Regions from separate parts of the Arthrobacter sp. AG258 genome, predicted to be linked through region 1. Evidence: riboswitches for the same ligand, from Rfam matches in the RefSeq annotation. Region 1 holds a riboswitch; each other region holds the start of a gene.
What was found. A riboswitch is a leader RNA that binds a small molecule or an ion and turns the genes downstream of it on or off. The one in region 1 is predicted to bind thiamine pyrophosphate.

Region 1 (7,456 bases):
CGGCCTGGTTCCGGTCCTTCACTTCCGCGAAGCCCAGGAGCAGGATGTCCTTGTTCCAGCGCGCACTGTCCAGCGTCAAGGGCCCGGACGCGGCGGGTTCAACGACGAACTCCGTGCCGGGGACAAACCTGTCGTCGGGGGCATCGGTCAGCACCTGGACCGTGACTTCCCCGCGAATGCCGTGCGGCTTGCCGATCCGCGCCACCTGAAGCTGCATCTGTTCCTCTGTTCCGGGTTGTGGTTGGTGTGGGGTGAAAGCACCGTGTTGATCAAAGCAGTCCGGCCCCTCCACCAGGTGGTGGAGGGGCCGGAGCAGAACTAAGTGTTGCCGAGCGCTCAGCGGCGGCGGTCGGTATCGACGACGTCGACCCTGACCGGTTCGCCGCCGGCCAGTGCTGCCACCACGGTGCGCAGTGCGCGTGCGGTGCGGCCCTGGCGGCCAATCACCCGTCCGAGGTCATCCTGGTGAACCCGCACTTCGAGGGTGTCCCCGCGGCGGTTGTTCTTCGAACTGACCTTGACGTCGTCCGGGGAATCAACGATTCCACGGACCAGGTGCTCCAGCGCTTCTGCCAGCAATCTACTCAGCCTCGGTGGTCTCAGCTTCGGCGTCGGCCGGGGCCTCGGCAGCGTCAGACTTGGAGGCCTTCTTGGTGATGGCTTCCGGGATGATGACCGAGCCCTTCTCCGGAGCTACGAAAGCGTCCTTCGCGACCTTGGTCTTGAGGGTGCCTTCCTGGCCCGGGAGGCCCTTGAACTTCTGCCAGTCACCGGTGATCTTCAGGATGGCGGCAACCTGCTCGGACGGCTGGGCGCCGACGGACAGCCAGTACTGGGCACGCTCGGAGTTGACCTCGATGAACGAGGGCTCTTCGGTGGGGTGGTACTTGCCGATCTCCTCGATGGCGCGGCCGTCACGCTTGGTGCGTGAGTCCGCGACGACGATGCGGTAGTACGGGGCGCGCATCTTGCCGAAGCGCTTAAGGCGAATCTTTACGGCCACTTTTGTGGTCACTCCTGTTTCAGAAAAGGGGTGAACCCGGCGTTCTGCACCCGTGGGGCGGGCCGTACTTGCGGGTTCGAAGGACAGGATCCGGACGCGGAGAGAGGGGCCACGCAGATCGAGTACCTGTTTATTGTGCCAGATCAGCGAACTTATTTCGACTCGGCGTCGCCGCGCTTCGCGCCGGCGCCGGCCGCGGGATGGGCCCTGCGGCGCCGGTCAGGCGGACCAGACGTACAGCCCGGTCCGCTCGGCGTCGTCCAGCCCGGCCGCGAGCCTGGCGAGCTGCTCCACGTAGGTCCGGGCCTGGGCCGCGCCGAAGGGCATGTCGTCCTGCGCGGCCCACTGCTCGGCGACGTCCTCGAGGACGTTGCCCTCGCCCTCGGTCTCGTAGGACAGGAGGTCGGCCAGCGCACGGACCATGGCAGGCGGAACTGCCAGGAGGGAGTCACTGGCGACGTCCACCATGGTCAGCTCATAGTCGGCACCACCGGCGTGGACAGCAGTCCCGGCGAGGTCGCCGAGCTGTTCGATTTCGAAGTCGCTGACTCCCTCGATCCGCACGGCTTGACTGCCAGGACCGACGTTCGCCGCGCTCCCTGCATCAAGGAGGCCGGCGCGTTTGAGCGCGGCGTCATGGGTGGCAACAAAGATCTCGGTGAAGCCCATGGCTGTTTGCCCTTCTTCCGTTTGGCGGAACTGCGCGCCGGGCGCTGCCCGCGTCCCGGCCGTACTGAATCAGCCTAGTAGCTGGGGACCGGCAGGGGCACGCGCCGGGCCGGGCCGCACGGGACAGTTCTCGGCACTGGCCGGCCTCCGCCGGCAGCGCAGCTCAGCGGACGGCCACCCGCAGCCGGTTGCGCCACGGATCCTCGAACCGGAGTTCGGCGCCGGTGTGGTGCGCGGTCACTCCGGCGACCTTGAGGCGGTCAGCCAAGGCGCCGACGTCGTCCCCTGAAGGAACTTCGATGAGGACTTCGCCCAGCCCAAGGGTGTCCTTGCGGGGGCCGGCCCCGCGGCTGTTCCAGACGTTCATCGCCATGTGGTGGTGGTACCGCCCGGCGGAAACGAACAACGCCTGCCCGTGCCAGCCCGCCGTCTTTTCGAAACCGAGGGTGCCCACGTAGAAGTCGCGCGCCGTCTGGACGTCTCCCACCTGGAGGTGGACGTGCCCCACGCCTGCGGCCGTCACGCGCTGGCCCTCAAGCGATTCCTCGGTGAGGTGCTGCTCCAGGTAGCGCTGCGGGGGCAGGGCGAGGCTGTCCATCACCACGTCCGTCCCGTTCCAGGACCAGTTGCTGCGTGGCCGGTCCCAGTACAGTTCGATGCCGTTGCCTTCCGGATCGGTGAAGTAGAAGGCTTCGCTGACCAAGTGGTCGGCGCTGCCGGTGAAGGACATCGGCTCGTATTGGGCCGCAGTGGCGATGGTGGCGGCAAGGGAGGCCTGGTCTTCAAACAGCAGCGCGGTGTGGAAGAGTCCGGCCTCTCCCCTGCCGGGCAGGTTCAGCCCGGGGGCCGGGGCCAGGTGCACCAGGGGGCGGCCAAGGCGGCCGAGGTACAGTCCGCCGTCCTGCTCGGCCACCACCTCCAGGCCGAGTGCGCGCTGGTAGTAGTCGGTCATGACCTTCATGTCCCCCACTTTGAGCATCACCGTGCCCATGGCGAGGTCGGCAGGAAGCAGGTCCTGGCTGTTGGCTGATGCGGTCATTGGAGGCTCCTTGGATTGGCGGCCGTCCCGATGGCGGCCTGTCACTTCTTAAAATTACTTGAAGCTTCAATTTATTCCAAGTCCCGGGCGCCACGGTGGGTCAACGGATAATGCGGCCGCCCAGCACGACGTGTTCCAGCCTGCCGATGGTCTCCGGGACCGCCCGTGGATCCTCACGACAGACGATCACATCGGCGCGTGCGCCTTCTTCCAGGCCGTCCGCTCCGAGCCAGCGGCGGGCTGCCCAGCACGCTGCATCCAGTGCTGCAGTCATCGGCAGGCCCGCACCGTGCAGGGCGAGGATTTCGTCCGCGATGCGGCCGTGGCCGATGACGCTGCCGGCGTCTGTTCCGGCGAAGATGCGCACCCCCGCTGCGTGTGCCTCGGCCACGCGCTCCAGCCTCCGCTCCCAGAGGGACCGCATGTGGGCTGCGTACCGTGGAAACTTCGGCTCCGCTTGGGCGGCAATGTCCGGGAAGGTGGCGATGTTGATGAGGGTGGGCACGATCGGCACGCCCTGCCCGGCGAACCGGGGCAGGTGCCGTGGCAGCAGCCCGGTGGCGTGCTCGATGCAGTCGATGCCGGCGTCGAGCATCTGGTCCAGGGTGTCTTCGGCGAAGCAGTGGGCCGTCACCCGGGCACCTTCGTCGTGTGCAGCCTGGACCGCGTCGCGGACGACGGCGGCAGGAAAGGACGGCGCCAGGTCACCGGCGCCCCGGTCGATCCAGTCCCCCACCAGTTTGACCCAGCCGTCCCCGTCCCGGGCCTGCTTGCGCACGGCCTCAACGAGGTCCTCGGGTTCGACCTCGTGGGCGAAACCGCGCAGGTAGCGCCGGGTCCGGGCAATGTGCCGGCCGGCGCGGATCAACACCGGGAAGTCCGTGCCGCCCTGCATCCAGCGCGTATCGGCGGGCGAACCCGCATCACGGACCAGGAGGGTTCCGGCGTTGAGGTCCGCAAGCGCCTGTTCCTGCGCTACGGCGGCCTCCACCGGACCGGCCGGCCCCAGCCCGATATGGCAATGGGCGTCCACGAAGCCCGGCAGTACCCAGCCGTCGAATACCCGGTCGGGTGGCTGTGCGGGCGGGCGGAACGTGAGCTTGCCGCCCACGGACCAGAGTCCCTGCCGCAGGCTGTCCGGTGCAGCCAGGACGGGTCCGCGAAAGTGAATGATTCCTGCCATCCGGGCATCCTTTCGTTGCCCGGTCAGGCTAGCATCATCGATTGTTACAACGGGCTTCCGGAGGGCTGTGGTAGCTTCGTTGCTGACCACACGGGTGCCCCTGCAGGGGCTGAGATCGGGCTGCCGCAGCCTGCGACCGTTGAACCTGTCCGGGTAATGCCGGCGAAGGAAGTGAGTATTCCCTTGAGTACACAAAACACCCAGTTGAACCCTGCCCTGGTGCCGTCCGGTTCCGATGCGGCCAACGGTCCCGGCACCGGATCCAGTGGCGAATCCCAAGTGAAGGTGACGCAGTCGCTGAAGTCGCATTCACTGGCTTACATCGACGACGCCGGTTCCGGCATCCGGGTCCCGGTCACCGAGATCGCGCTGGAGCCATCACCCAACGGGCAGCCGAACGCACCTTTCCGGACCTACCGGACGGCCGGGTCGGGAAGCGACCCCGTTCGCGGCCTCGAGCCCTTCCGTGCCGAATGGATCGTGGCGCGCGGGGACACCGAGGCCTACACCGGCAGGGAACGCAACCTGCTCGACGACGGCCGCTCGGCCGTGCGCCGGGGCGCTGCCTCCGCGGAGTGGAAGGGCGCCCGGCCGGTGCCCCGCCGCGCCGTCGACGGCCATACGGTGACCCAGATGCACTACGCCCGGCAGGGCACCATCACGCAGGAAATGCGTTTCGTGGCGCTGCGGGAAAACTGCGACGTGGAACTGGTCAGGAGCGAGGTAGCCGCCGGTCGGGCCATCATCCCAAACAACATCAACCACCCTGAGTCCGAGCCCATGATCATCGGCAAGGCGTTCCTGGTGAAAATCAACGCCAACATCGGTAATTCTGCCGTGACGAGCTCCATCGCTGAAGAGGTGGACAAGCTGCAGTGGGCCACCCAATGGGGTGCCGACACGGTGATGGACCTGTCCACGGGGGACGACATCCACACCACCAGGGAATGGATCATCCGCAACTCCCCTGTCCCGATCGGAACGGTTCCGATCTACCAGGCACTGGAAAAGGTCAACGGCGAAGCCAACGCGCTGACCTGGGAAATCTTCCGGGACACCGTCATTGAGCAGTGCGAGCAAGGTGTGGACTACATGACCATCCACGCCGGTGTCCTGCTGCGGTACGTCCCGCTCACGGCCAACCGGGTGACGGGCATCGTCTCGCGCGGTGGTTCCATCATGGCCGGCTGGTGCCTGGCCCACCACCAGGAGAACTTCCTGTACACGCATTTTGACGAACTTTGCGAAATCTTCGCGAAGTACGACGTCGCGTTCTCCCTGGGGGACGGGTTGCGGCCCGGCTCCACGGCGGACGCCAACGACGCGGCCCAGTTCGCTGAACTGGATACGCTGGCCGAGCTGACGCAGCGCGCGTGGGAGTACGACGTCCAGGTGATGGTCGAAGGCCCCGGGCACGTGCCGTTCCACCTGGTCCGGGAGAACGTGGAGCGGCAGCAGGAGCTGTGCAAGGGTGCGCCGTTCTACACGCTCGGTCCGCTGGTGACCGATGTCGCGCCTGGCTACGACCACATCACCTCGGCAATCGGGGCCACGGAAATCGCACGGTACGGCACCGCCATGCTCTGCTACGTCACGCCCAAGGAACACCTGGGCCTGCCCAACAAAGACGACGTGAAGACCGGCGTCATCACGTACAAGATTGCGGCCCATGCAGCGGACCTGGCCAAGGGCCACCCGGGGGCGCGCGAGCGGGACGATGCTTTGTCCAAGGCACGGTTCGAATTCCGCTGGCGCGACCAGTTCGCGCTGTCGTTGGACCCGGAGACGGCGGAATCGTTCCACGATGAGACGTTGCCGGCCGAACCCGCCAAGACAGCGCACTTCTGCTCCATGTGCGGACCCAAGTTCTGCTCGATGCGGATCAGCCAGGACATCCGGAATGAATACGGCTCGGCTGAGGCGCAGGCGGCGCTCACTGAGGCGGCGTCGGGGATGCGGGCGAAGAGCCAGGAGTTCCTGGCCGCCGGCGGCAAGGTCTACCTTCCGGAGTTGCAGGTGCCCGCCGGCAGCTAGGAGGCCCGGGCCGGCTCGCTGCGGCTGACCTCGCCGATGAACTGCCTGATGGTCCGGTCGCCTTCCACCGAATCATGGGGCCGGTGCCCGCCCGCGGCAACGCGGTGCAGGGCACCGGTCTCCCGCAGGTAACCGGCAATCTCCTCGTACAGCGGCTCCCAGCCCCCGGTCAGGACCAGAGTGGGGACCCCGGGAACAATATGCAGGGGCGCTTCCCACGACGGGACTTGGAGCCGCAGCCGGCGCGCGGACCGTTTCTCCTCCGCGGTGGCAGGCTGCTGCAGGTCCGTGGCATAGACCCGCCGGACGAACTCCCGTTGGAAGTCCTCATCACTGAGCTGGTGGCGGACCTCGAGAAGCGGCTTCATCAGGCTGATGTGTGCCGCCGTGGCCGGCAGCTCCGCGGTCAGGGAGAGGCACGCCGGTTCCACCAGGGTCAGGGAGTAGACAAGGTCAGGGCGTTCGACGGCCGCCATCATGGCAGGAATGGCTCCCTGGGAGTGCGCCACCACGTGTCCGCCGGCGGCGCCGCGGCCATCATCGGCCAGGGACCGCAGCACGATGGCAGTGTCCTCGGCAAATGATGATTCCACCGGCTCCGCGACGGCGTCATAGCCCTGGCGGCGAAGGAACAGGGCGTCGAAGGACAGCGCCATGCCGTGCTGGCGGGGCCACGCGGCGGCGCCGAAAGCACCGGCGCCGTGCACGAAAACTACCCGCTGCTTGAACATGACCCAACCCTATTCCACGGCACCGACATCCGTGGGGAACTGCTACTTGCCCAGGAACTTGTCGAAGCCCTTGGGGAGGTTCAACTGCGACGGATCGAAGTCGCCGCCCTGCTGGCCGAACGCGGCACCGGTGGGCAGCGCCTTGCCCGCATTGGCGCGCCGGGCCTCGGCCTCCTTGCGTTCCTGCGCAGCCTTGGCCGGATTGCCGGACTTCGCCTTCTTCTTCGGCGCGTTCTTGGCGTTCTTGCGCGCACCCCCACCGGCACCGGGCATACCCGGCATCCCGGGCATTCCCGGCATGCCGCCCTGGGCCATCTTCTTCATCATCTTCTGGGCCTGCGCAAAGCGTTCCAGCAGGCCGTTGACCTCGGAAACGTGGACGCCGGAGCCGCGGGCGATGCGCGCCCGGCGGGAGCCGTTGATGATCTTCGGGGCGAGGCGCTCGTGCGGCGTCATGGACCGGACGATTGCCTCGACGCGGTCGATTTCGCGCTCGTCGAACTGCTCCAGCTGCTGCCGGATGTTCTGCGCGCCCGGCATCATCATGAGCATCTTCTTCATGGAGCCCATGTTGCGGATCTGCTGCATTTGGGCGAGGAAGTCCTCGAGGGTGAAGTCTTCCTGGTCGGCGAACTTCTTCGCCATCCGGGCTGCTTCGTCCTTGTCCCAGGACTTCTCGGCCTGCTCGATGAGGGTGAGGATGTCGCCCATGTCCAGGATGCGCGAGGCCATCCGGTCCGGGTGGAAGAGTTCGAAGTCGTCCAGGCCTTCGCCGGTGGAGGCGAACATGACCGGCT
Region 2 (7,456 bases), on a different contig from region 1:
CCGCCGCGGTGACCAGGACCTGGAGTTGACCGGTGGGGAAGGCGACGATCCGCCCAACACGGTGACGAGGGTCCGTGCGCCGCGCGCGGTCAGCGAAGCGCCGGTCAACAACCGGGTCACCAGCGTCAAGGGCTCCACCCGCCTTGAGGCCAAGAAGCAGCGCCGCCGCGAATCCCGCGATACCGGCCGCCGCCGCACCGTGATCACCGAAGCCGAGTTCCTGGCCCGCCGCGAATCCGTGGACCGCCAGATGATCGTCCGGCAGCGCGACGACAGAATCCAGATCGGCGTCCTCGAAGACGGCGTCCTGGCTGAGCACTTCGTGTCCAAGACCCAGCAGGACTCGCTGATCGGCAACGTCTACCTGGGCAAGGTCCAGAACGTGCTGCCGTCCATGGAAGCCGCTTTCGTGGACATCGGACGCGGCCGCAACGCCGTGCTCTACGCCGGCGAGGTCAACTGGGAAGCCGTCAACCTCGAAGGCAAGCAGCGCCGGATCGAAAACGCCCTGAAGTCCGGCGACACTGTCCTGGTCCAGGTGACCAAGGACCCTGTGGGCCACAAGGGCGCCCGCCTCACCAGCCAGATCTCCTTGCCCGGACGCTACCTGGTGTACGTGCCCGGCGGCTCCATGACCGGCATTTCCCGCAAACTGCCGGACGTCGAACGCAACCGCCTCAAGCGCATCCTCAAGGACCGCCTCCCCGAGCACGCCGGTGTCATCGTCCGCACCGCCGCAGAGGGCGCCTCCGAAGAGGAACTCACGCACGACATCAACCGGCTGCGCGCACAGTGGGAAGGCATCGAAAGCCAGTCCACCTCCACCAAGGTCCTTGCCCCCGAACTGCTGTACGGCGAACCTGACCTGACCATCAAGGTGGTCCGCGACGTCTTCAACGAGGACTTCTCAAAGCTGATCGTCTCCGGCGAGGAAGCCTGGGACACCATCGAGGCCTACGTCACCTACGTCGCCCCGGACCTGGTGGGCCGCCTCGAGAAGTGGACCAAGGACCAGGACATCTTCTCCGCCTGGCGGATCGATGAGCAGATCCACAAGGCACTCGAGCGCAAGGTGTTCCTGCCCTCCGGCGGATCCCTGGTCATCGACCGGACCGAAGCCATGACCGTGGTGGACGTCAACACCGGCAAGTTCACCGGCAGCGGCGGCAACCTCGAGGAAACCGTCACCAAGAACAACCTCGAAGCTGCCGAGGAAGTGGTGCGCCAGCTGAGGCTGCGCGATATTGGCGGCATCATCGTGATCGACTTCATCGACATGGTGCTCGAATCCAACCGGGACCTGGTCCTGCGCCGCCTCGTCGAGTGCCTGGGCCGCGACCGGACCAAGCACCAGGTTGCCGAGGTCACGTCCCTGGGCCTGGTCCAGATGACCCGCAAGCGCATGGGCACGGGCCTGCTGGAAGTCTTCGGCGAGCAATGCGAGGCGTGTGCCGGACGCGGCGTCGTGACCCACGACGATCCCGTGGAGCACCGCCGCGCCAACATCGTGGCGGCCGAACACCACGTCCAGCGCGCCGACAACCGTCCCGAAGCCCGCGGGGAGGCCCACCGCCCCGACGGACAGCGGACCGATGCCGGCCAGCCCGGTGCACGCCCCGAGCGGAAACGCCGCCGTGGACGCGGCGGCCAGCAGGCCGAGGCAGTACCGGCGCCGGCAGTGCACGTGCACACTGTGCAGCCGGATCCCGGTGACGCCGAGCGGCACGCCAAGGCTGAAGCCACCCGGCTCGCGTTGGCCAACATCGCCGCGGCGGCCCACGCGGCGCATCTCCACGACGACGAGCTGGCAGCTGCCCGGCACGCGCCGGCAGAGCAGGCCACGGCCCCGCAAGCACCGGTCCAGCCTGCACCGGCAGCTGACGGGGAAAAGCACGACGCCGATACGCACGGGCGTCCCGCGGCGGTCCTGACGTTCGGCGGCGAGAAAGTCCCGCTTCCGTTCGTGGAGCACGCGGAGGAGCAGCAGCCCAAGCCCGCCCTGACGCTGGACCGGCTCGCGGAAGCATTCGCGCACCTCGGCCAGCCGGTTTCCGCCGTCGAGGACGCTCCGAAAAATCCTGCAGCGGCTGAACCGGCAACGGAACAGGCCGCACAGGAGCCCCGGCCGCAGGGCGGCGAAGCCCCTGCGCGGGCCGCGGAAGCACCGGCTGAAAAGGACTACTCCGACCACACGCTGGAGCAGACAAGGCAGCGCAGGCCGCGCCGCCACCGGGCCGCCAGCCGAGCCCAGGGCGCCGCGAACGAAACCGCCGTCCAGCACCATGAGAACGTCCAAGCCGCAACTACCGGGCACTCGCACGCAGCCAAGGCCCCCGAGCCCGCGAACCAGCAGCCCGCTGATAGCGGCAAGCGTTCCGAGGAACCCATCATCCTCGGCGTGGGCGTCCCGGCTTCGGAGCTCTAAATTCCGGCAGGCCACGGCGTCGCTAGGTGAAGTCCCCGTCTCGTGGACCATTCCCCCCGAAAGTACAGGGGGAACAGTCCACGAGGCGGGGACTTCCTGCATCCGGCCGCTGTCACCTTTAGCCCGGTACCGCGCCACCGGCTAGGCTGGGAAACCGACACGGGGTGCCGCGCAGAAGGCCGGCTGAGATCCACACCCGTTGAACCTGTCCGGCTAGTACCGGCGAAGGGATGTCTGTTGTCTTCGACCCTCTCCATGCCCCTGCCAAGTGCCTCCACTGACTCCTCCGGGACCCCTGCGGGGCGCGATATCCCACGCGTCCTCTCCATTGCGGGCTCTGATCCTTCCGGCGGAGCAGGAGTCCAAGCGGACCTGAAGAGCATTGCAGCGCACGGCGGATATGGCATGGCCGCCATCACGGCACTGACGGCGCAAAATACCCGTGGCGTTGTGGCCGTCCACGTCCCGCCTGCTGCGTTCCTGGCGCAGCAGCTCGATGCCGTCAGCGACGACATCACCATCGACGCCGTCAAGATCGGCATGCTCGGCGACGAAGCGGTGATCCGCACGGTCCAGCAGTGGCTCGACAAGGTGCGTCCCGCCGTCGTAGTCCTGGACCCGGTGATGGTGGCCACCAGCGGCGACCGCCTGCTGAAGGAAACCGCCGAAGCCGCCCTCCGCGACCTGCTTCCGCTTGCCCACCTCATCACCCCCAACCTGCCCGAACTGGCCATGCTGGTGGGCGAAGAGCCAGCGGGGGACTGGGAAGGTGCGCTGGACCAGGGCAGGCGCCTGGCGGATGCCACCGGCGCCACCGTCCTGGTAAAAGGCGGACACCTGTCAGGCGAAGGCTGCCCGGATGCCCTGGTGAACACCGCCGGTGTGCTGGCCCGGGACGTGGTGGAAGTGCCCGGCCCCCGCGTCAACACCCGCAACAGCCACGGGACGGGTTGTTCGCTGTCCTCTGCCATGGCCACGGTCCAGGCCCGGTTGGGCGACTGGGAAGGGTCGCTGCGGACGGTCAAGCCCTGGCTGGCCGGAGCGCTTGAGGATTCCGGCAGGCTGGAGGTCGGCCACGGGAACGGGCCCGTGCACCACTTCCACCATGTACGGCCCCACCTGCCGGAAGGCGGCTTCGCGGCCAGGCTCTGGGCCGAAGCCCGGCAGGACCTGGCGGATATTTACGCCCTGGACTTCATCCAAGGCCTGGTCTCCGGCGAACTGGCGGAAAAGGACTTTGCCTACTATCTGGCCCAGGACGCCCAATACCTGAACGGCTACTCCCGGGTCCTGGCCCGCGCCAGTTCCCTGGCCCCCTCCGAAGAGGAGCAGCTGTTCTGGGCAGGCTCGGCCCGGCAGTGCCTGGAGGTTGAATCGGAACTGCACCGCTCATGGCTCAGCACCCGGCCCGGGCAGACGGGCCTGGGACCCGTCACCAAGTCCTACGTCGACCACCTCACAGCCGTCTCGGCGTCGGGCAGCTATGCCGTCCTTGCCGCCGCCGTCCTGCCCTGCTTCTGGCTCTACGCCGAGGTTGGCAGGACACTGCACGCCCGGTTCCTCGCGGCGGGCGAACCGGACGGGCACGCGTACGCCGCGTGGCTCCGCACCTATGCCGACGAGGGCTTCGCCGAGGCCACCCGGCAGGCCATCGCCATGGTGGATGCGGCCGGACGGAAGGCCTCCGACCATGAACAGGCCGCCATGGTCACGGCGTTCAAGCAGTCCTGCCGGCTCGAAGTGGAATTCTTCGACGCGCCGCGCATTCACTCCTGACATCCAACGGCGGCGCCCCGGCTACAATAGATACGCACGGTTGCGGCGCTGCATGCCATGCTGTGGTTACTATCACAGCCGGCCCTCCGGAACCAGCCTCATTTGCGGCTGGAGACGGATTTAGCGTATTCTGGATCTTCGGTGCTTACGCCAACACTTGGGTTATGACCCCACGGCGTTGAGGCACAGCGAGAAACCAGGCTTTTATTGAGTCGGTTCCGCACGCAAATTTTGTTATAAACGTCGAGAGAAGTGAGTTCCCAAGTGGTGTACGCGATTGTCCGCGCAGGCGGCCGCCAAGAGAAGGTTTCCGTTGGAGACTTCGTTACCCTGAACCGCGTCGCCGGTGGAGCCGGCAGCACCATTGAGCTGCCCGCACTGCTCCTGGTTGACGGTGACAAGGTCACCTCCGCAGCCAAGGACCTGGCCAAGGTAACTGTTACGGCTGAAATCCTCCAGGACCTGCGTGGTCCTAAGATTGTCATCCAGAAGTTCAAGAACAAGACCGGCTACAAGAAGCGCCAGGGTCACCGCCAGGAACTGACCAAGGTCAAGATCACCGGCATCAAGTAACCACCGGTTACTGTTCAGGCATTTCAACAGATTCCCCAGAATTTAGAGGCAGGCATTCCAGATGGCACATAAAAAGGGCGCGAGCTCCACTCGCAACGGTCGCGATTCCAACGCACAGTACCTCGGCGTCAAGCGCTTCGGCGGCCAGGTCGTTTCCGCAGGCGAGATCATCGTCCGCCAGCGTGGCACCCACTTCCACCCGGGCGCCGGCGTAGGCCGTGGCGGTGACGACACCCTGTTCGCACTGACCCCGGGCGCCGTTGAATTCGGCACCCGCCGCGGACGTCGCGTGGTCAACATCGTTGCTGCTGCAGCCGCAGAGTAACAACCAGTATTGAAGCGGTGGAGCGGGCCTGAGGGCCCGCTCCACTGTTCTTTTAACCGCATTACAATCGTTGTGGCGTCCCCGGGCGCCGCTTGAACAGCATCTGAGGAGATCCACGTGGCCAGCTTTGTAGACCGGGTAGTACTGCATGTATCCGGCGGTACCGGCGGCCATGGATGCGTTTCCGTCCACCGTGAGAAGTTCAAGCCCCTTGGCGGGCCCGACGGCGGTAACGGCGGCAACGGCGGCGACGTGATCCTCCGGGTGGACCACCAGACCACTACCCTCCTCGACTACCACCACGCGCCGCACCGGCACGCCAGCAACGGCGGACCCGGCATGGGCGACTGGCGCGGCGGCAAGAACGGCGAAACCCTGGTCCTTCCCGTTCCGGACGGCACCGTGGTCAAGTCCAAGGACGGCACCGTTCTGGCCGACCTGGTGGGTGAAGGCACCGAATATGTGGCCGCCGCCGGCGGCATCGGCGGACTCGGCAACGCAGCCCTGTCCTCCCAGAAACGCCGTGCTCCCGGTTTTGCCCTGCTGGGAATCGAAGGCGAATCCCGCGACGTGGTCCTGGAACTGAAGTCCATTGCAGACATCGCGCTGGTGGGATTCCCGTCCGCTGGCAAGTCCAGCCTGATCGCCGCGATGTCTGCCGCCCGGCCCAAGATCGCCGATTACCCCTTCACCACCCTCATCCCCAACCTGGGCGTCGTCCAGGCAGGCGACGTCCGCTTCACGATTGCCGATGTCCCCGGCCTGATTGAAGGCGCCAGCGAAGGCAAGGGCCTCGGGCACAACTTCCTGCGCCACGTTGAGCGCTGCGCCGCCCTGGTGCATGTGCTCGACTGCGGCACGCTCGAATCCGACCGCGATCCACTCTCGGACCTCGCCATCATCGAAGGCGAACTCGAAAAGTACGCGGTGGACATGAGCTACGCAGGCTCCGACGGCCAAGTGGTCCCCCTCAACCACCGCCCCCGCCTCGTCGCACTGAACAAAGTGGACCTGCCCGACGGCAAGGACATGGCAGAATTCGTGCGCCCGGAACTGGAATCGCGCGGCTACCGCGTCTTCGAGGTCTCTGCCACCAGCCATGAGGGCCTGCGCCAGCTCGGCTTCGCCATGGCCGAAATCGTCCAAGCCGCCCGCGACGCCGTCGCGGCCGAACCTCCCAAGGTCCAGCCGGTCGTGCTCCGGCCGCGCGCCGTCAATGAAACCGGGTTCAAGATCCGCCGCGAGGAAAAGAACCTGGAGCCGCTGTTCCGTGTCCTCGGCGAGAAGCCCGAGCGCTGGGTCAAGCAGACCGACTTCACCAACGAGGAAGCCATCGGCTACCTTGCCGACCGGCTGGCCAAGCTGGGCGTGGAAACCGAACTGTTCAAGCAGGGCGCCAAGCCGGGGGATACCGTGGTCATTGGCGAGGACGACGGCGTTGTCTTCGACTGGGAGCCCACCATGATCGCAGGCGCGGAACTCCTGGCTTCACCCCGTGGCACGGACGTCCGGTTCGCCGATATCGGCGACCGCCCCACCCGCAGCCAGAAGCGTGAGGAACAACAGGAACGCCGCGACGCCAAAGCCGCCGCCCGTGCCGAACTCGAGGCGGAACGCAAAGCCGGTATCTGGACCGAGTCCGTCAGCGGACGCCGTGCTGCCCGCCCCGTCCAGGACAGTGGAATGGAAGCGGACGATGACCTCTAGGGTCGTGGACGCGGCGCCCGTTGCGGGCTCCGCGGACAGAAGCCTGCTGGCAGATGCCCGCCGCATCGTGGTGAAGGTGGGGTCCTCCTCACTGACCAGCATCAAGGGCGGCATTTCCGAGGAGTCGCTCACCGCGCTGGCCGACGCCCTCGCCGCCAAGCGCAACGCGGGTGCCGAAATCATCCTGGTCTCCTCCGGCGCCATCGCCGCCGGGTTGGCCCCGCTGGGGTTGGAAAAGCGTCCCCGGGACCTGGCCACCCAGCAGGCGGCGGCCAGCGTGGGCCAGGGCCTCCTGATGGCCCGGTACACCCAGGCGTTTGGCGCCCACGGCGTCACTGTCAGCCAGGTCCTGCTCACGGCCGAGGACCTGATGCGCCGCAGCCAGCACACCAACGCCCTCCGCGCCATGGACCGGCTGCTCAGCCTCGGAGTGGTCCCCGTCGTGAACGAAAACGACACCGTGGCCACCCACGAGATCCGCTTCGGCGACAACGACCGGCTCGCCGCCCTGGTGGCACACCTGGTGCGCGCCGACGCGCTTGTGCTGCTGTCCGACGTCGACGCCCTCTACGACGGTCCGCCGGCCCACGGTGCCAAGCGCATCCCGCTGGTCACCGGAGCGCAGGACCTCGAGGGCGTGTCCATTGGCA
Region 3 (7,456 bases), on a different contig from region 1:
CAGTCGATGGACAGCGCCAGGACCGCGGTGATCAGCACGACGGCGGCAAATTTGCTCAGCGGGTTGGCCCGGGCAAGAAGGGCGCGGTTGCAGTCCAGGGTCAGCTGCTGCCTCATGGCGCCACCGGTTCCGTGGCGGCCATCCGCAGCTCGGCCCCGCCCAAAGCCCGGGTGAATTCGGCGTCGTGGGTCACGGACACCACGGCCGTGCCGGCGTCCAGGAGTTCGGAGAGGAACGAGGCCAGCTCCGCCCAGGTGTTGGCGTCCTGCCCGAACGTCGGCTCGTCCAGGACCAGCACCTGCGGGCTGGCGGCCAGGACCGTGGCCACGGACAGCCGACGCTTCTCACCGCCGGACAATGTGTAGGGATTGGCGTCCACCAGCTGGGTGAGCCGCAGCCGCTCCAGCAGTTCCTCCACCCGGTCCTTGCCGTGGCCCAGGTGCCGCGGCCCGAACAGCAGCTCGTCCAACACCTTGCCCGTCACGAACTGGTGCTCCGGTTCCTGGAACACGGTACCCACCCGTGAGATCAACTGCTCTGCCTTCCACGCGTAGGGGTCGATCCCGGCACCGCGGCTCAGGTCCACGGCGGCCGACACCTTTCCGGACACCGGTTCAAGGAGCCCGGCAAGGGTCAGTGCGAACGTTGATTTTCCGGCGCCGTTCGGGCCGGTGACGGCCAGCGCCTGGCCGGCCCGGACCTGCGCAGCAACACCCTCCTGGACAGGAACCGGCGGAATCTTCCGGAAGCCTTTGCGGCGGGGACGCTCGCGGGAGACCGCCAGGTCTTCGGCTGCAAGCAGGAGGTTGCCGGTTACGGCGGCCGGGATTCCGGACCGGCGGCGGGTGGCCGGCACATACCCCGGCACCCAGACTCCGGCTGCCGTCAGCATGGCCCGGGCCTCGCTGAGCACCCGGTCCGGAGGTCCGTCCAGGAGCACGGCGGGATCCGAGGCGGAGCCCGGCTGCAGGACCACGATCCGGTCCACCAGGTCCTTCCAGACGGAAACCCGGTGCTCCACCACCACCAAAGTGGCCCCGGTCTTGTCGAGGCAGCGTGCCACGGCGTCCCGGACCTCCAGGACGCCGTCCGGGTCGAGGTTGGCGGTGGGCTCGTCCAGCAGGATCAGCCCGGGACGCATCGCCAGGATGCCCGCCAGCGCCAGGCGCTGTTTCTGACCGCCGGAGAGGGCCGACGTCGGGTGGTCCAGCGGGAGGTGGGACAGTCCGACGTCGGCAAGCGCCTCGTGCACGCGCCCCCAGATGGCGTCGCGGGGCACGGCAAGGTTCTCGGCGCCGAAGGCGACGTCGTCCCCCACCCGGGAGAGGACCACCTGCGTCTCCGGGTCCTGCTGCATCAGGCCGGAGCGGCCGCGACGCTCGCGGGGCGGGGCGCCGTCAACCAGCAACGAACCGGACTCGTCCGCATCGCCGGCCTCGCCGTCGTCGTTGATGTCGCCCAGGACCCCGGCGAGGGCATGCAGGAGCGTCGACTTCCCGGCACCCGAGGGACCGAGCAGGAGTACCCGCTCGCCGGGGCGGATATCCAGGTCGAGGGCGTGGACGGCAGGTTTGGCCCTGCCGGCATGCCGCCAGCCCCAGCCGCGGGCCGTGACGGCGGCAGGGCGCACGCCTCCTGCGGCGTCCTGGGAAGGTGCCATCAGGAGAAAACTGGCTCCGTTGCAGCCTTGCGGGACGCGAAGGAACTCAGCACCCCGGTGCGGGCCAGGCCGCGGGTGGCGAGCCAGGACAACGCGCCCGCCAGCACGGCGCCGGACACCGTGGTCAGGACGATGTAGGCGAGCTTGTCCGCCCCGGAGTAGGCAATGCTCCAGCCCCACGGTGCGAATGAGTCATTCAGGCCGCAGAAGAAGCCCGCGGCCGCCCCCGCCACGAGGGAGACGGGCAGGTTGAACTTGCGGTAGACGAAAACCGCGAAGATGATTTCCGCGCCCAACCCCTGGATGAAACCGGAGAAAAGGACGGAGGCGCCGTATTGGGAACCCATCAGGAGCTCGCCCGTTGCGGCCACAGTTTCGCAGAACAGGGCGGCTCCGGGTTTGCGGATGATGAGCATTCCCAGCACGCCGGGAATCATCCAGCCGCCGGCCAGGATCCCGGTCAAGGGCGGGTAGGCGGCGTTCATGGGGGCCGACAGGGCGGCGGCGCCCTGGTCCCAGGCCCAGAAAATGACCCCGCCGGCGATGGCCACCAAGGCCGCCACCACGATGTCGACGACGCGCCAGGACTTACTGGTGGTCTTCTTGATTGCAGCAGTACTCATGTGATCCTCCTGGGTAACAGGAGGGGAAAGTGGCTCCGGCTGGCGGACCGTTGCCGGTCCGGCCGGACACTTTGAGAACTCGACTCCCTTGCGCCGGTACTAACCGGATCAGGTTCGAGGGTCTGCGGCTGTCCCGCACTCTCAGCGCCCACCTGCGGTTCCCGGCATGGCCAGGTTGTCCGACGGCGGCGCTCCCCTGTCGTTTTTGAATGTTGATGTTCGCGTGTTAATATTGCCCGGTTTGGGCGTGGTCAAGTTTACACCTGGCGGGGGCTGGGCGGCGGCCATGCCGGCTGTTGAACCGGATGTGACCGCGGACCGCCGCCAGCGGGCCCGAGAGGATGCCGGCCATGCCCTTGCCCGGACCGGTCCGGGTGTACGGCTAGGCTGGAGGCAGTCCGTTTTCCGCCCGCAAGGAGTACTAGGAATGAACCTCTTCATCAAGCTGCTCGGTACCGCGGTGAGCCTGGGCGCAGGCCTGGTCGGCACCAAGCTCGTCAACACCATCTGGGAGAAGACCACCGGGCAGAAGCCGCCCAGCGGCAAGGGCGAGGACGTGCCCACCAGCCTGCGGTCGGCCTTGACTTTCGCACTGATCTCCGCGTCCGTCAGCGCCATCATCCAGGTCCTGGCCAACCGGGGCACCCAGCGCGCCATCACCCGCTTCGCCAAGACGCAGGACATCGTCTAGCTACTGGCGGTTTTCGCCGTCGTCGCGGTTGTCCGTCAGGGCAGCCTCGGCGGCGGCTTTTTGCACTACGGCCTCAAGCTCATCGGCGGCGAGCAGCTCCCGGTGCAGGTGCTTGGTGCGGTAGCCGGCCCGGCCCACCATGTGCGCGGACACCGGCACCGTGAGCAGCTGGAAGATCCAGGCCACCACCAGGACCGGCCAAACCCACCAGCTGCGCATCTGCAGCCCAATGGCTGCCAGCAGCAGGAACAGGCCCAGGACCTGCGGCTTGGTGGCGGCGTGCATGCGGCTCATCAGGTCCGGGAAGCGGAGCAGCCCGATAGCGGCGCCCAGGGACAGGAGCGCACCCGCCACCATGAACACCGCGGAGGCAAGGTCGATCCACGCGTCCGCGCCGGAAAAGTCAGGATTCATGGGGGTTCACCCTCCGGTCGGCGACGAACCGGGCCACCGTGACCGACCCGATGAACCCAATGATGGAGATGGCCACCACCAGCATCAGGTTGTTCAGGTGCCGGTTCACGGCCATGTCCACGCACAGGGCCCCGCCCAGGATGGCGAGCAGGACATCGGCCGCAAGCACCCGGTCCAGCAGCGAAGGGCCGCGGGCAATCCTGATGATGGCCCCGCCCGCGGCGAGGGAGAAGATGACGGCCGTGACCGCCAGGACAACGGGCATCATGCGGACGCCTCCATTCGGACGGCTTCAAGTTCTTCGGCGGACCCCATGATGCGGATCAGGCCCGCTTCGATGGACCGGACCTCGTTCCGCAGGCCCTCGATGTCCTGCTTGGAGGTGATGTTGAGTGCGTGCAGGTACAGGGTGGAGGCCGGGCGGTCCACCTCCACCACCAGGGAGCCGGGAATCAGGGAGATCACGTGCCCGGTGGCGGTGACGATCAGGTCCTGGTGGCTCCGGAGCTTCACCGCGACGACGGCGTTGGTCACCTTGGGTCCGCGGACGGTGGCCAGGTACAGGACCTGGCCGCTGGCGACCACCACTTTCGCCAGGAAGGCAAAGGCGAAGGGCACGGCGTACAGGATGTTGAACCGGCCGCTGAGTTCCACCGGCGGAAGGTAGAACAGCCTGGCAACGCCTACCGCCAGCAGGGCACCGAAGAGCAGGTTCCCGGGGCTGAAGTCCTGCCACAGGGCACCCCACACGATTACCAGCCACACCAGGAGGGGAAGCTCCTGCCGCAGCGAAATCCGTTTGCGGCTCATCGTCCTCCTCCCGTCACGGTGGCCGGAACGGCGGTATTGCTGCCGAGGACCGACTGGATGTAGGGGGCCCGGTCGAGCATGTCCCGCGCAGCCTGGTCGGAGAGCCCGAACAGCGGCCCGGCGAACACGGTGAGCGCGACGCCGAGCACCACCAGGCCAAGGGTTGATCCCACCATGGTGCGCGGCAGGAGCGTGACCGTGTTGAGTTTGGCGCCCGGACCGGCGGCGCGCCCCGAGGGGCCGGCCAGCAGCACGGGGTCCGGATGTTCGGCGTCCTCCGGCTTCCGCCAGAACGCCCGGTTCCATACGCGGGCAATGGCCAGCAGCGTCAGCAGGCTGGTCAGCACCCCGCCGATCACCAGTGCGTAGGCCAGCGGGGTCCCCAGCTCAATGCCGGCCTGCAGCAGGCCCACCTTGCCGAGGAACCCTGAGAACGGGGGGATGCCGGCCAGGTTCATGCCGGGGATGAAGAACAGCATTGCCAGCAGGGGCGAGAGCTTGGCCAGGCCGCCCAGCCGGTCAACGGAGGAGCTGCCGCCGCGGCGTTCGATCAGGCCGGTCACCAGGAACAGGCTGGTCTGGATGGTGATGTGGTGGGCCACGTAGAAGACCGCAGCCGCCAGCCCGGCCACGGAGGACATGGCCAGCCCGAACACCATGTACCCGATGTGGCTGACCAGGGTGAACGAGAGCAGACGTTTGATGTCGCTTTGCGCCAGCGCACCAAGGATGCCCACCACCATGGTCAGCAGCGCCACTACCATCAGTGGCGTGTTCAGGGTGTCGCCGGGGAACAACAGCGTCTCGGTCCTGACCATGGCGTACACGCCCACCTTGGTCAACAGGCCGGCGAACACGGCGGTGACGGGTGCCGGCGCCGTGGGGTAGGAGTCGGGGAGCCAGAAGGACAGCGGGAAGACGGCGGCCTTGATGCCGAACGCCACCAGCAGCATGACGTGCAGCAGGGTCCTGGTGCCTTGGTCCAGGTCGCCCAGTTTGAGGGCGAGGTCAGCCATGTTGACGGTGCCGGTTGCGCCGTACACCATGGCGATGGCGATCAGGAACAGCACGGAGGACACCACCGACACCACCACGTAGGTGACGCCGGCGCGGATCCGGGGCCCGGTGCCGCCCAGGGTCATCAGCACGTAGCTTGCGGTCAGCAGGATCTCGAAGCCGACGTAGAGGTTGAAGAGGTCGCCGGAGAGGAACGCGTTGGACACCCCCGCCACCAGGATCAGGTAGGTGGGGTGGAAGATCGAGACCGGTGCGTCTTCGTCGCCGTCGGCCATGCCTTGCCCGGTGGCGTACACCAGCACGGCGAGGCTCACTGCCGAGGAGACCACCAGCATCAGCGAGGAGAACTGGTCCACCACCATCACGATGCCCCAGGGCGGCAGCCAGCCGCCGATGGTCACCGCGGCGGTCCCGCTGTTCCACGCGGACGCCAACAGGAGGCATTCGAGGGCCAGGGTGAGTGACAACAGTCCGATGCTGACCGCCCGCTGGGCCCGGGAGTGCCGGATCAGGAGGAAGGTCAGTGCGGCGCCCAGGATGGGAAGGACGACGGCGAGCGGGGCCAGGCTGGCGATGTTCACTTTTTGCCGCCTTCCGGGCCGGATTCGATGGTGAGCGAGCCGGGCTGTTCTTCCGCGGCTGCCTGTTCGGCCGGCATTTCCCGGCCTCCCGCCGTGACGGTGGCGAGCGGAAACTCGGATGTTTCGGCCGGGATTTCGGCGTCGTCCTCCGCGTCGAAGCTCGGTGTTTCCGCCACCCGGAGGTCCTCCACGTCGTCCTGGATATCGTCCTGGCGGGCCAGGACCCACGTGCGGTAGATGATGCCCAGCATGAACGCCGTGACGGCGAAGGAGATCACGATCGAGGTCAGGATCAAGGCTTGCGGCAGGGGGTCGTTGTAGTCACCGGCGGGGGTGTCCTTGGTGAAGAACGGAGCCAGGCCGGCGTATCCCCCGGTGGAGAGGATCAGCAGGTTGGTGGCGTTGGCCAGCAGCATCAGCCCCAGCAGGACGCGGGTGAGGCTGCGTTCGAGGATCAGGTAGATGCCGCAGGCATAGAGGGCGCCCATGACGATCAGCAGGGTCAGGTTGACGCTCATGCGTTGCCCTTTGCGGTGGTCTCGGCAGGAATACGGTCCGGTTCCTGGTCCTGCTGTGCCGGTTCAGGCCCGGCCGCAGCGGACCGTTCTTCCATGTGTTCATCGATCTCGGCACCCAGGCTGCGCAGCACGTCGAGCACCAGGCCCACCACCACCACGTACACGCCGATATCGAAGATGGTGGAGGTGACGAACTTGATGTCGCCGAAGACGGGCAGCCACACCTCGATGATGGCGGACTGGAACACCTGGCCGCCCAACAGCAGGGGCGTCACGCCGGAGGCAGCGGCCAGGGCCAGGCCGGTGCCCAGCAACGCACCGGCGCTCAGCGGTGCGGCTTCCCTCAGTTCGAACCGCCCGCCGGCCAGGTAGCGGATGGTCAGGGCCAGGCCGGCGGTCAGGCCGCCGGCGAAACCGCCGCCGGGCAGGTTGTGGCCGGCCAGCAGCAGGTAGAGCGAGAAGATGATCATCGAGTGGAACATCAGGCGGGTGACCACCTCGAAGATGATGGAGCGGCGTTCCGGGGCGAGGGTCCTGCCCGCCACGATCCAGGCGTCCCGTGCCGAGGCGGCGAACTTCCGGCTGATGGCCAGCGCCGCACCGTCGCGGGACCCGGGGTCCACGCCGTGGTACCGCCCCACGGTGCCCTCGGCAACGGAGGCGGACCGTTGCAGGCGGTCTCCGCGGCCGCGGACGAAGATCAGGCTGGCCACGCCGGTGGCGGCCAGGGCCAGGACGCTGATCTCGCCGAATGTGTCCCACGCCCGGATGTCCACGAGCGTCACGTTCACCACGTTCAGGCCGCCGCCGCCCTCGTAGGCGAGCTGCGGGAACTGCAGGGACACCGGGATGGCGGTCCTGGCTCCCATGGCGAAGATCGCGGCGAACACCATGGTCACGCCGAAGCCCAACCCGATGATGACGCGCAGCACCCGGTACTTTCCGCCGGTGCGGTCACGAAGCTCAGGAGGAAGGCTGCGCATGGCCAGGACGAACGCCACCAGGATGATGGTTTCCACCAGCATCTGGGTCAGGGCAAGGTCGGGGGCGCCCTGCAGGGCGAACATGAGGGCGATGCCGTACCCGGTGACGGAGACCATCAGCACCGCCAGGAAGCGCTTGTTGGCCTTGACGGCGGCAAG
Region 4 (7,456 bases), 340 kb from region 1:
GACCTTCGCAGACGCCATCGCCCGGGTCATTGCCGAGGACACCAAGCTCCCCCACCTGGAGGCGGAGCTCCTGGGCCGCGGCCTTGCCGGGATGGCGCAGGTCAGCGCCCGGTATTGGCTGGAAACGGACGGCAACCTGGACCTCAACGTGGCCAGCGACCTCATCTACCGTTTAGCTTGGCGCGGAATCTCTCGCTTCCCCAAAGAGTCCTAGACTACAAATAAGACATCATCGACGAACCAGGCTGGGAGGCCCCCTTGGAAATTAAGATCGGCGTTCAAAACGTTGGCCGCGAAATCGTGCTCGAATCAGACCAGGATGCTGAGACGGTGGCCAAGACTGTTGGTGAAGCCATCAATGACGGCACCCAGTTGCGCCTGAAGGATGACAAGGGACGCCTGATCATTGTGCCCGGCAACGCACTTGCCTATGTGGAAATTGGTGCTGAAGAGGTCCGCCGCGTAGGTTTCGGCCAGTTCTAGGCTGACCGCACGTTCCAAGGAGATCCATGCTGTCGCTGACCATCGTGGTGCTTGCCACGCTCGCCGCCGGGTTTATCGTCTGGGCCAATGACAAACGCCATTCCCGATACGGCGCGGGCGTGCCCGTCGGGATCGCCGTGGGCGTCGCGGCGATGGCGTGGATCATCCTCATGACGGCAGGTTTCGGCTACCTTCCGGGTTTGACGTGGCTCCCCTGGGTCCTGCCCATTGTCCTCGGCACCGCCGCGGCCATTGCCGCCGTCGCCTACCTGGGCCGCACCCGGACACGCCATGACACGGAACGGCTGAACGCGGTCCTGCGGGGCTGAACCGGACCCTGAGTAAAGCTGTGGCCACCACCCGGACGGGTGGTGGCCACAGGCTTTTTATGGGCTAGAGGAACTCGGCCCGGCCCTCCATCGCCGATGAGGCCAGGGCGTGTTCCCGGCGCGGGATGCGTCCGGCTGCCCTCGCCAACCTTCCGGAAACCACGGCGTGCTTGAACGCTTCCCCCATCAGCGCCGGGTTCTGCGCCCGCGTCACGGCTGTGGCCAGCAGGACGGCGTCGCAGCCCAGTTCCATGGCCAGGGCGGCGTCGGAGGCCGTACCGATGCCCGCGTCCAGGACCACGGGAACCGAGGCCCGGGAGACGATGAGTTCGATGTTGTGCGGGTTCAGGATGCCCAGGCCGGTGCCGATCGGTGCGCCGAGCGGCATCACGGCGGTGGCACCAAGATTTTCCAGCCGCAGCGCCAGCACGGGATCGTCGTTGGTGTAGGCAAAGACCTTGAAGCCGCGGTTGACCAGCTGCTCGGTGGCGTCAACGAGTTCCACGGCGTCCGGCAGCAGGGTCTGCTCGTCGGCGATGACTTCCAGCTTCACCCAGTCGGTTTCGAGGGCCTCCCGGGCCAGTTCCGCGGTGAGGACAGCGTCCCGGGCCGTGAAGCAGCCAGCGGTGTTGGGCAGGACTTTGATCCCGTGGTCCACCAGCAACTGGAACAGAGAGCCGGTTTCCGCGGTTGAGTAGCGCCGCATGGCCACCGTGGTCAGTGCCGTCCCGGAGGCCAGGAGCGCAGCGCCCAGGCCGTCCAGGCTGGGCGCACCGCCGGTACCCATGATGAGCCGGGATCCGAGGGCGACGCCGTCGATCACCAGGGTGTCATCTGCGGCTTGGCTTGCGGTGTTGATGGTGCCGGTTTCGGTCATGGGGTCAGCCTCCTTGTACTGCAGTGACGAGTTCGATGTCGTCGCCGTCGGCGAGCGCGGTACCGAACCATTGGCTGCGCGGCACCACCTGGGCGTTGTGGGCGACGGCGACGCCCAGTTTCCTGCCGTCCGTCGCCTGGCCGTTGGGGGCCAGCGGCCGCCCGGTGACCTGGCTGACGAGCGTGGTGATGGAGGCGCCGTCGGCCACCGTGTGCGGGTTTCCGTTGAGGGTGATGTTCACGCTGTCTCCTTCAGATGGGGGCTGGGGACGGCCACGGCCGACCCGGAAAAACGGTCCGGGGTGAACGGTGCCCAGCGGGGATCGGCGGCTCCGTCCAGGAGTGCCGTGCAGATCGCGGCGGCGGCGGGCGTGAGCAGCACCCCGTGCCGGAAGAAACCGGTCGCGATGATCAGCCCCGGCACGTGCCCGTCCGCTGGGCCCCCGGATCCCAAGGACGCCGCAACCCGGCCCAGCAAGGGTGCATTGTCGGGGGTTCCGGGGCGCGCCCGGGCGGTGCATTCCAGGAGTTCAAGTTCGGCGACGGCGGGAACCAGCGCCTGGGCGTCCCGGAGAAGCTGGTAGACGCTCCCGGCGCTCACGGCGTCGGAGAGGGCGTCCTCCCGTTGGGACGCGCCGATGACTGCCGTGCCATCCTCCCGGGGCACGATGTACACCGGGATCCCGTGGACCAGCCCACGCACCGTGGCTGTCACCAACGGGCGGAGGTGCTGCGGCACGGAAAGCCGGAGGATGTCCCCGTGCACCGGCCGCAGCGGCAGGTCAAGGCCGTGGGGCAAGCCGTCAAGGGACGCCGCGTGCAGGCCGTTGGCCACGACAGTTTCCCCCGCCAGGACTGTGCTGCCGCTCCCAAGGCGGACGCCGGCCACCGTCCCGTCCTTCCACAGCAGTCCGGCCGCCCGCTCCGGGACGGCAAAACCTTCCGTTGCACCGGCAACCGCCACCGTCGGGGTTTCCCGTACCGTTGCGGCGAGCGCCAGGCGCACGGACGCTATCAGCCTCCTCGGGTCCACCTGGTGGTCGGCCGGGGTGTCCAGCGCACAGGAGATCCCCGGGCTCAGCAGGGGTTCGCGGCTGCGGGCTTCACGCACGGTCAACGGTGCCACCTCCAGGCCGCTGGCCTGCTGCACTGCGCGCAGGTCCATCAGCGCCCGCCGGTCGGCAGCGTCGACACCGACAGCGAGGGTGGGTGTCATCAGGTAGCCGGTCCCGGCTCCGGCTGCTGCGGCGACGCCGGCAGCGAAGCCTGGCCAGCGGGATGATGCGTCGAGCATGAGTTCCAGGAGGTCCTCTTCCTGGTAGTGCAGCTCGCTGACGGGGGCCAGCATGCCGGCAGCGGCCCAGCTGGCGCCGGCGCCGGGCGCGTCATCGATGAGGGCAACGGACCTGCCGGAGCGCTGGATCTCCCAGGCGATTCCGTGTCCCACCACTCCGGCGCCGATGACGGCGACGTCGGCCCGGATGGCGTCATCGCCAAGTCCGGGCAGGCAGTTCCTGGTGCTGGTCATGGTGTGGTTCCTTCCCTACGCCGGTATTAGCCGGATCAGGTCAAGCGGTCGGCTCCGACGCCCTCTCAGCCCGGCGCTTTGTGACAGCTGCCGCGGGCTCCCGCAGTACCAGCCCAGTTTAGAGGAACTAGGCTGGCAGGCATGAATATGTCCCCCTCCTCCTTTCCTGCCCTTGGGGCGGCCCGACTGTACCTCTGCACGGATGCGCGCCGGGACCGCGGCGACTTTGCCCGGTTCGTGGATGCCGCGTTCGCCGGGGGCGTGGACATCATCCAGTTGCGCGACAAGAGCATCGAGGCAGCCGAAGAACTGGACCTGCTGGCGGTCTTGAAGGAGGCCGCGGTTCGCCACGGGCGGCTTTGGGCCGTTAACGACCGGGCCGACATCGCGGTGCTGTCCGGCGCACCGGTGTTCCACATCGGCCAAAAAGACCTCCCGTTGGCTGCGGCCCGGACGCTGGTCAACGGCAATGCGGCCATCGGGCTGTCCAGCCACAGCCCGGAGCAGGTGGATGCCGCCCTCTCCGCCGCTGCCGGGCCTTCCCACCTGGACTACTTCTGCGTGGGGCCCGTCTGGGCCACGCCCACCAAACCCGGCCGGACCGCCGTCGGGCTGGACCTGGTGAAGTACGCCGCCAAGGCTGCCGCGGAAGTACCCAACCCGGTGCCGTGGTTTGCCATCGGGGGCATCGACCACGGGAACGTGCACCAGGTGGCGGAGGCAGGAGCACGGAGGATCGTGGTGGTGCGTGCCATCACGGAGGCGTCGGATCCCGCGGCCGCTGCGGCCTCCCTGCTCGACGCGCTGGACGCTGCCGGCCCCGGGCCTGCGTAAACCCAGGACTTGGAGTTACGCTGACTTTTGTGTCACATCATCGGTTGGCTCCCAATGTCCGCGACCACCGGAACGCCTTGGAAGAGGCACTGGGCGCGTTGCGGACCGAACTCGAACTGCCGGGGCCTTACCCGGCCGCGGCAGTGGACGACGCCCGCGCCGCCGTGGCGGCCCTGAAACTGCCGTCCTATGACCTGACCGCCGTCGCATTCGTGACCATCGACCCCGCCTCGTCCACGGATCTGGACCAAGCCGTGTTCATCGAGCCGGACGGGGGCGGCTACCGGGTGCTGTACGCGATCGCCGATGTTCCTGCATTTGTTGCGCCGGGTGGTCCGCTGGATGCTGAAACCAGGCGCCGCGGGCAGACGTTCTACGCTCCCGACGGCCGGATCCCGCTGCACCCGGAGGTCATCAGCGAAGGGGCCGGGAGCCTGCTGCCGGGCCAGGAGTGTCCGGCTTTCGTCTGGGAATTCACGCTCGACGCCGACGCAGCAGTGACGTCCGTGGGCGTCAGGCGGGCGCGGATCCGCAGCCGCGACAAGCTCAGCTACAAAGGTGCACAAGCAGCCCTCGACGCCGGCACCGCTCCCCCCGTGCTGCAACTGCTCCGGGAAGTGGGGCTGAAACGGGTGGCGCTGGAGCGGGAGCGCGGGGGCGCCAGCCTCAACATGCCGGAGCAGGAGATCGTTCAGCTGCCCGACGGCGGCTACCGGATCGACGCCGCCCCGCAGCTTCCCGTGGAGGACTGGAACGCGCAGATTTCGCTGATGACGGGGATGGCGGCCGCCCAGCTCATGCTGGAAGGCAAGGTGGGCATCCTGCGCACCATGCCGGCCCCGGATGAGCGGTCGCTGAGGCATTTCCGGCTGCAGACCGAAGTGCTGGGCAGGCCGTGGGACGGCGAAGTCAGCTACGGCGAGTACCTGCGGTCGCTTGACCCCACCGATCCCCGCCAGCTGGCCATCATGCATTCGGCCGGGATGCTGTTCCGGGGCGCGTCCTATACGGCGTTTGACGGGACGGTCCCGGACGACGGCATCCAGTCCGCCATCGGCGCCGCCTACGCCCACACCACCGCCCCGCTGCGCCGGCTGGTGGACCGCTTCGTGCTGGTGATCTGCGAAGCCCTCAGCAACGGCGGTGATGTTCCGGGCTGGGCACGGGAGGCGCTGCCGCTGCTGCCGGGAATCATGGCCGGTTCCGACCAGCTGGCGTCGCGGATGGAGCGGATGGCGCTGGACACGGTGGAGGCGGCATTGCTGCTGAACCACATCGGCCAGGAATTCGACGCGATCGTGATTTCCGGGTCCAAGCCCCAGAACGGAAACGGCAACGGATCCGCCAAGAACGGCAATGGAAACGGCAATGGAAACGGCAACGGAGCCACCAGGAACGGCAACGGGAACGGCAGTTCCGGGATCATCCAGATCGCCGAACCGGCGGTGACGGCCCGCTGCGCCGGCGAGCTGACGTCCGGTACCAAGGTGCGCGTCCGGCTGCTGTCCTCCGACATCACCACCCGGCAGATCCACTTCGAACTGGTTCCATAAGGGGCCTATGGACGCGGCAGGAAGGGGCAACACGGGGATTTCGCCCCTGTACGGCTAGACTGGGAAGGTAGAACTGGATGCCCGGTCGTTGATTTCCTTGATTTGAAACCAACAAGCCCGCCCCTACGCGATCTTGAGATTTGCCCGTTGGTCACCAGTGCCAGCATTAGATAGCCCGCGATCGGCTTCCACTGGATTAGCTTGCGCGCCCGAGCGTGCTCCGGAACGGCCAGGACTGGCCGGCCCGTTGAGCAGGCAGCGCCATTGCCCAAATGAATAAGGAAACTCCCCGTGAGTGAATTGCATACCCACCAGCTCCTGACCGATGCGTCCGGCACCGAGACCATCGAGCCGGAAGAGACCATCATCTCGGACGAGACCCCGCACGAGATCGCGGAGAAGTCCTTTGCCGACTACAACGTCCGCGCGGATATTGTCGAGTCCCTCGCCGACGCCGGGATCACGCACCCCTTCCCCATCCAGGCCATGACCCTGCCGGTGGCCTTGGCGGGCCACGACATCATCGGCCAGGCCAAGACCGGTACCGGCAAGACCCTGGGCTTCGGCATCCCGGCGCTGCAGCGGGTCATCGGACAGGACGACCCCGGCTACGCCAAATTGGCCGTCCCGGGCGCCCCGCAGGCCCTGGTCATCGTCCCCACCCGCGAGTTGGCAGTGCAGGTGGCCAACGACCTCCAAACGGCCTCCCGCAAGCGCAACGCCAGGATCACCACCATTTACGGTGGCCGCGCCTACGAGCCCCAGGTTGAAGCACTCCAGCAGGGCGTCGAAGTAGTAGTGGGTACCCCGGGGCGCCTGATCGACCTGTACAAGCAGAAGCACCTGAGCCTGAAGAACGTCAAGCTCGTGGTCCTCGACGAAGCCGACGAAATGCTGGACCTGGGCTTCCTGCCGGACGTTGAGACCCTGATCGCCGGAACCCCGGCTGTCCGCCAGACGCTCCTATTCTCGGCAACCATGCCCGGCCCCGTCATCGCGATGGCGCGCCGCTACATGACCCAGCCCACCCACATCAGGGCAGCCGATCCGGATGATGAAGGCCTCACCAAGCGCGACATCCGCCAGCTCATCTACCGTGCGCACAGCATGGACAAGACCGAGGTGGTGGCACGCATCCTGCAGGCCCGGGGCCGTGGCCGGACCATCATCTTCACCAAGACCAAGCGCACCGCCGCCAAGGTGGCCGAGGAACTGGTGGACCGCGGTTTCGCCGCCGCAGCCATCCACGGCGACCTGGGCCAGGGCGCACGCGAACAGGCGCTCCGCGCGTTCCGGAACAACAAAGTGGATGTGCTGGTGGCAACGGACGTCGCCGCCCGCGGCATCGACGTGGACGATGTCACCCACGTGATCAACTACCAGTGCGTCGAGGACGAAAAAATCTACCTGCACCGGGTGGGCCGCACCGGCCGCGCCGGCAACAAGGGCACTGCAGTCACATTCGTCGACTGGGATGACATGCCGCGCTGGGCGCTGATCAACAAGGCCTTGGGCCTGAGCGTCCCCGAGCCCGTGGAAACCTACTCCTCCTCACCGCACCTCTACAGTGACCTCGACATCCCCGAGGGCACCAAGGGACGTCTCCCGCGCGACAAGCGGACCTTGGCCGGCGTTGACGCCGAGGTGCTTGAGGACTTGGGCGAAACCGGCAAGAAGAACAGCCGCGGCGGCCGGGACGCCTCCCGTTCCCGCGAGCGCGACGGCCGGGGACGCGGAAAGGACGACGGCGGAAAGGCCGGCGGCCGGGACTCCGCCCGCTCCGGTGAGCGCCGTCGTCGTACCTCCGACTCCGCCCCTGCCGCCGACGCAGCCGCCCCCGCGGCCGACGGTGA

Region 2: another riboswitch for thiamine pyrophosphate. It lies ahead of thiD (bifunctional hydroxymethylpyrimidine kinase/phosphomethylpyrimidine kinase); the one in region 1 lies ahead of thiC (phosphomethylpyrimidine synthase ThiC).
Region 3: another riboswitch for thiamine pyrophosphate. It lies ahead of DFO47_RS13225 (ECF transporter S component); the one in region 1 lies ahead of thiC (phosphomethylpyrimidine synthase ThiC).
Region 4: another riboswitch for thiamine pyrophosphate. It lies ahead of thiO (glycine oxidase ThiO); the one in region 1 lies ahead of thiC (phosphomethylpyrimidine synthase ThiC).

The regions. Positions count from the first base shown of each region.
Region 1 is NZ_SOBI01000002.1:235,987-243,442, forward strand. Features, by position in the region: gene rimM (ribosome maturation factor RimM) at 1-217, opposite strand, end outside; gene DFO47_RS04380 (RNA-binding protein) at 337-579, opposite strand; gene rpsP (30S ribosomal protein S16) at 581-1,003, opposite strand; gene DFO47_RS04390 (hypothetical protein) at 1,223-1,672, opposite strand; gene DFO47_RS04395 (VOC family protein) at 1,836-2,711, opposite strand; gene DFO47_RS04400 (amidohydrolase family protein) at 2,812-3,894, opposite strand; TPP riboswitch at 3,975-4,082, shown strand; gene thiC (phosphomethylpyrimidine synthase ThiC) at 4,078-5,928, shown strand; gene DFO47_RS04410 (alpha/beta hydrolase) at 5,925-6,659, opposite strand; gene ffh (signal recognition particle protein) at 6,702-7,456, opposite strand, start outside.
Region 2 is NZ_SOBI01000004.1:437,423-444,878, reverse strand. Features, by position in the region: gene DFO47_RS11275 (Rne/Rng family ribonuclease) at 1-2,425, shown strand, start outside; TPP riboswitch at 2,576-2,673, shown strand; gene thiD (bifunctional hydroxymethylpyrimidine kinase/phosphomethylpyrimidine kinase) at 2,681-4,201, shown strand; gene rplU (50S ribosomal protein L21) at 4,466-4,774, shown strand; gene rpmA (50S ribosomal protein L27) at 4,836-5,099, shown strand; gene obgE (GTPase ObgE) at 5,217-6,806, shown strand; gene proB (glutamate 5-kinase) at 6,796-7,456, shown strand, end outside.
Region 3 is NZ_SOBI01000005.1:375,141-382,596, forward strand. Features, by position in the region: gene DFO47_RS13215 (energy-coupling factor transporter transmembrane component T) at 1-116, opposite strand, end outside; gene DFO47_RS13220 (ATP-binding cassette domain-containing protein) at 113-1,660, opposite strand; gene DFO47_RS13225 (ECF transporter S component) at 1,660-2,283, opposite strand; TPP riboswitch at 2,351-2,491, opposite strand; gene DFO47_RS13230 (DUF4235 domain-containing protein) at 2,711-2,974, shown strand; gene mnhG (monovalent cation/H(+) antiporter subunit G) at 2,975-3,388, opposite strand; gene DFO47_RS13240 (monovalent cation/H+ antiporter complex subunit F) at 3,378-3,656, opposite strand; gene DFO47_RS13245 (Na+/H+ antiporter subunit E) at 3,653-4,198, opposite strand; gene DFO47_RS13250 (Na+/H+ antiporter subunit D) at 4,195-5,796, opposite strand; gene DFO47_RS13255 (Na(+)/H(+) antiporter subunit C) at 5,793-6,314, opposite strand; gene DFO47_RS13260 (Na+/H+ antiporter subunit A) at 6,311-7,456, opposite strand, start outside.
Region 4 is NZ_SOBI01000002.1:574,621-582,076, forward strand. Features, by position in the region: gene DFO47_RS05850 (TetR/AcrR family transcriptional regulator) at 1-214, shown strand, start outside; gene DFO47_RS05855 (DUF3107 domain-containing protein) at 259-483, shown strand; gene DFO47_RS05860 (hypothetical protein) at 510-812, shown strand; gene DFO47_RS05865 (thiazole synthase) at 877-1,689, opposite strand; gene thiS (sulfur carrier protein ThiS) at 1,694-1,930, opposite strand; gene thiO (glycine oxidase ThiO) at 1,927-3,216, opposite strand; TPP riboswitch at 3,211-3,330, opposite strand; gene thiE (thiamine phosphate synthase) at 3,364-4,050, shown strand; gene DFO47_RS05885 (RNB domain-containing ribonuclease) at 4,080-5,603, shown strand; gene DFO47_RS05890 (DEAD/DEAH box helicase) at 5,895-7,456, shown strand, end outside.